Regions from separate parts of the Kitasatospora sp. NPDC059812 genome, predicted to be linked through region 2. Evidence: riboswitches for the same ligand, from Rfam matches in the RefSeq annotation. Region 2 holds a riboswitch; the other holds the start of a gene.
What was found. A riboswitch is a leader RNA that binds a small molecule or an ion and turns the genes downstream of it on or off. The one in region 2 is predicted to bind glycine.

Region 1: linked by a shared signal. The riboswitch ahead of gcvT (glycine cleavage system aminomethyltransferase GcvT) and the one ahead of gcvP (aminomethyl-transferring glycine dehydrogenase) in region 2 are both predicted to bind glycine.

What each region holds. Positions count from the first base shown of each region.
Region 1 is NZ_JBHWIO010000011.1:50,607-52,989, forward strand. It holds gene ACFV6D_RS08430 (enhanced serine sensitivity protein SseB C-terminal domain-containing protein) at 1-840, opposite strand, end outside; glycine riboswitch at 1,027-1,132, shown strand; gene gcvT (glycine cleavage system aminomethyltransferase GcvT) at 1,364-2,383, shown strand, end outside.
Region 2 is NZ_JBHWIO010000028.1:78,509-80,891, forward strand. It holds gene gcvP (aminomethyl-transferring glycine dehydrogenase) at 1-1,487, opposite strand, end outside; glycine riboswitch at 1,724-1,827, opposite strand; partial or broken gene ACFV6D_RS16780 (PRC-barrel domain-containing protein) at 2,051-2,383, shown strand, end outside.

The DNA.
Region 1 (2,383 bases), on a different contig from region 2:
ACCCCGCGCGTAGAAAGGGAGTACCCGGGTGAGCAGCCACTCGACCACCGGGTCATCGGCGAGATCGAGCAGTACGAGGTGGACGCCCCCCGGCAGCGGCGCGGTTCCCAACGCGCGGCCGAGCGCCTCGTTCACCGCGCCCGGGTCGGCCGGGGCCGCCTGGTCCAGCTGGACGCCCACGAACATCACGGTCGGCTCGCCCTCGATGCTGGCGAGCGCCCGCCGCGCGGACAACACTCCGGGCAGGGCGGAAAGTTCGGCCCGGCAGGCGGCCAGGAAGTGCTCCGGGTCCTCCCCCGGCACCGGCTCGCGCAGCGCCACCCGGCCACCGGTCGGCGCCTCCGGCCCCTGGCCCTGACTCTGGTTCTGCTCCTGGATCCGGCCCTGCTCCTGGTCGGCCAGGCGCTCCTCGCGCGGGCCGCGCCGAAGCTCCGCCACACCCTGCGGCGGCACCGGGATGCCCACCGCCGCCTCCGGGTTGACCGCGATGCCCACGCCCAGCGGCAGCCCGCGGGCGAACTCCCAGACCGGCGCCACCGCGAAGGCCATCCCCGGCGCCTGCCGCAGGAACACCTCCTGCGAGGAGAACACCGGCACGTACGGCTCGCCGGCCAGCTCGATGGTCGGCAGGTCCAGCGCGGGCCCCTGCGGGTCGCCGCCGGCCGGCAGCGGGATCCACACCTGGCTGCGGGCCAGCACCTCGACCACCCGCGGCGTCGCACCCGGGTCGCCCAGCGCGGCGGTCAGCACCTGCTCCAGCTCGTTGGCCGGCCACCCGCCGCCCGGCGGCGCCGACTCCGGCCCGCCCCACCCCTGCTGCTGCTCCACCGGGTACCCCATGCGCGCCTGATCCGCCCTCTGCCGGTCGGCCGCCCTCTGCTGCGCCGACGCGCAGCAGTCTAGGGCTGTGCCCGAGGTGGCGGGGTGTGACCGGGTCCCCTCTCCCGTCGTCGGCGCGGACGTGCCATGATGTGCGCGTTCGACGGCGCGGCGCGCCGGCGGACCGACAACTCCATACCGGCCGCTCGAACCCGCGCGGGAGAGCCCGGAGTGCCCCGTCAGGCGGCACAGCCGGCGCCGAAGGAGCAACTCCTCCCCGGAATCTCTCAGGCCCCCCTACCGCACGGGTTAGGCACATCTGGAAAGTGGCGCACGGCCCTGTCGCGCGCCCACCCACGGTGCAAGCCACCATGCTGTCCTGGATGCTGGAAACAGCTGCGGGCAGGTGGGCGGTGAAGCTCTCAGGTTCGACGACAGATGGGGAGACCCACGCCGCCGCATGCCCGCGCGCAGGGTCGGCCCCCCAGCGGGTCCGGTTCCGGCGCGTGCACCCATGAGTGCCCAGACCGAGGAGTTCCAGGCCATGTCGTCCCTCCGCCTCACCGCGCTCGACGCGCTGCACCGCGCCCTCGGCGCGACCATGACCGACTTCGCCGGCTGGGACATGCCGCTGCGCTACGGCAGCGAGCGCGAGGAACACCTCGCCGTCCGCACCCGGGCCGGGCTGTTCGACCTCTCCCACATGGGCGAGATCACCGTCACCGGCCCGCAGGCCGGCGAGATGCTGGACCACGCGCTGGTCGGCTTCGTCTCCGCGCTGGGCGTGCTGCGCGCCCGCTACACCATGATCTGCGCCGAGGACGGCGGCATCCTGGACGACCTGATCGTCTACCGCCTGCGCGAGGACGCCTTCCTGGTCGTCGCCAACGCCTCCAACGCCCAGCTGGTGCTGGACGAGCTGATCGCCCGCGCCAAGGGCTTCGACGCCGTCGTCACGGACGACCGCGACACCTACGCGCTGATCGCCGTCCAGGGCCCGGAGGCCACCGCGATCCTGGCCGGGACCACCGACGCCGACCTGCCCGGCCTGAAGTACTACGCGATCCTCCCGGCCCAGGTCGCCGGCCGCGACGTGCTGCTCGCCCGGACCGGCTACACCGGCGAGGACGGCTTCGAGATCTTCTGCAACCCGGGCGACGCCGAGGGTGTCTGGCAGGCGCTGACCGCCGCCGGCGAGAGCCGCGGCCTGGTCCCGTGCGGCCTGTCCTGCCGCGACACGCTGCGCCTGGAGGCCGGCATGCCGCTGTACGGGCACGAGCTCTCCACCGACCTGACCCCGTTCGACGCGGGCCTGGGCCGGGTCGTGCGCTTCGACAAGACCACCAACGAGGGCACCTTCGTCGGCCGCAAGGCGCTGGAGAGGGCCGCCGCCGAGGCCGAGGCCAACCCGCCGCAGGTGCTGGTCGGCCTGGTCTCCGAGGGCAAGCGCGTCCCGCGCGCCGAGTACACCGTGGTCTCCGCCGACGGCGCCCCGATCGGCCGGATCACCTCGGGCGCCCCGTCGCCGACCCTGGGCCGGCCGATCGCGATCGCCTACGTGGAC
Region 2 (2,383 bases):
CGCAGCATGGCGGTCTCCGAGCGGTGGCTGTGGAAGACCGGGTGGGTCAGGTACTCGTCCTGGCGCAGCAGCGCGGCCGGCAGCGCGTCGGCGCCCTCGGCGACCTCGACCGCGGGGACGCCGAACGCGGCCCAGACGGCGGCCAGGTGCTCGCGGGTGGTGGTCTCGTCGGTGGAGACCGAGATCCGGTCCGCGCCGTCCTGGTGGACGTTGACGCCGTTGGCGCGGGCGGCGGCCGCGATCTCGGCGGCACGGCCCGGGACGACGGCGGTGACGGTGTCGAAGAACTCGCCGTGCAGCAGCTCGACGCCGCCGGTCCGCAGGCCCTCGGCGAGGGCGGCGGCGTAGCGGTGGGTGCGGCGGGCGATGTCGGCCAGGCCGTCCGGGCCGTGGTAGACGGCGTACATCGAGGCCATGACGGCGAGCAGCACCTGGGCGGTGCAGATGTTGCTGGTGGCCTTCTCGCGGCGGATGTGCTGCTCGCGGGTCTGCAGCGCCAGGCGGTAGGCGCGGTTGCCGTCTGCGTCGACCGAGACGCCGACCAGACGGCCGGGCAGCGAGCGGGCGTACTCGGCGCGCACCGACAGGTAACCGGCGTGCGGGCCGCCGAAGCCCATCGGCACGCCGAAGCGCTGCGAGGTGCCGCAGGCGATGTCGGCGCCGAGCGAGCCCGGCGAGGCGAGCAGGGTCAGCGCCAGCAGGTCGGCGGCGACCGCGACGATCGCGCCGAGGCCGTGCGCCTGCTCGATGACCGGGGCGAGGTCGCGGACCACACCGGTGGCGCCCGGGTACTGGAGCAGCACGCCGAAGACGCCGCGCTCGGCGATCTCGGCCGGGATGCCCTCGGACAGGTCGGCGACGACGACCTCGACACCGGTCGGCACCGCGCGGGTGTTGATCACCGCGGTGGTCTGCGGCAGGGTCTCGGCGTCGACCAGGAAGACACCGCCCTTGACCTTGGTGACGCGGCGGGCGAGCGCCATCGCCTCGGCGGCCGCGGTGCCCTCGTCGAGCAGCGAGGAGCCGGAGGTCGGCAGGCCGGTCAGGTCGGAGACCAGGGTCTGGAAGTTGAGCAGCGCCTCCAGGCGGCCCTGGGAGATCTCCGGCTGGTACGGCGTGTAGGCGGTGTACCAGGCCGGGTTCTCCATGACGTTGCGCAGGATCACCGGCGGGGTGAAGGTCCCGTAGTAGCCCAGGCCGATCATCGGCTGGAGCACCTGGTTGCGGCTCGCCAGCTCGCGCAGTTCGGCGAGCACCTGCGCCTCGCTGCGGCCGCCGGGCAGGTCCAGGCCGGTGATGGAGCGGATCGCCTCGGGAACGGCGGTGGCGGCGAGTTCGTCCAGCGAGCCGTAGCCGATGGACGCCAGCATCTTCTGCTGCGCGGCGTCGTCGGGGCCGATGTGGCGGTTCTCGAAGGGGCTGGCCAGCTCAAGCTCGGTGAGGGTCGAGGCGCCGGTGGGGCGTCCCGCGTTCGGCTGGGCGTTCATGGTGGTCGAGGCCTCCTGGTCACGGACCGGCGGGGGTGCGCACGCCGACCGGCCGGAGCCGCTGCGGACAGCGATTCGACCCGGGCGGGCGAACCCGACAGGCCTCCCCCTCTGTCATCGGGACCTGAGAGCTTCACCCGCACGGCGCGCTGTGGCACGCCGCCGGCTTGCACCGTCGGTGAGGGTGGTGGCCGTCGGCTCCCTGCCGACGGTCCTGCCCTGCTTTCCAGAGTGACCTACCCCACACGGTACGGATGCCTGAGAGATTCCGGGGAGGAGTTGCTCCTTCGGCGCCCCGACCAGCGCTTTCCGTGGCCGGGGACTCTCCCGAGCGGGCTCGGCGGTCGCCGCCCAGGGTACCAGCGGCAGGCCCCCTGATCACGGCCGCGTCGGGTCACTCCGGGTCTACGCGCGTCCCCCGGACGGTCCAGCCCGAAGCCCGTCCGGCGCACCCCGGTCGCGCCCGTCCGATTCATGGCCTTTGGTGTGAAGTGGCAGGCGGAACGGGTGCTCCGGCCACGGTCCTGCGGGAGTTCCGCAGGCGCAGCGCACTGGAGGAAAGAGTGCAAACCGACATCGATCCCCGGGACCTCATCGGCCACAAGGCGGTCGACCGCAACGGAGACAAGATCGGCACGGTCGACGAGGTCTACCTGGACGACGCCACCGGCCAGCCGGAGTGGGCAGCCGTCCGGACCGGCATCTTCGGCCGGGACGCCTTCGTCCCGCTCACCACCAGCGAGTTCTCCGGCGACGAGCTCCGGGTGCCGTACGACAAGTCGCTGGTGAAGGAGTCGCCGGACTTCGGCGTCGGCCAGCACCTGTCGCCCGCCCAGGAGCTCCAGCTCTACCGCTACTACGGCCTGGACACCCCGGCGAACGGTCGGCCGGTCAGC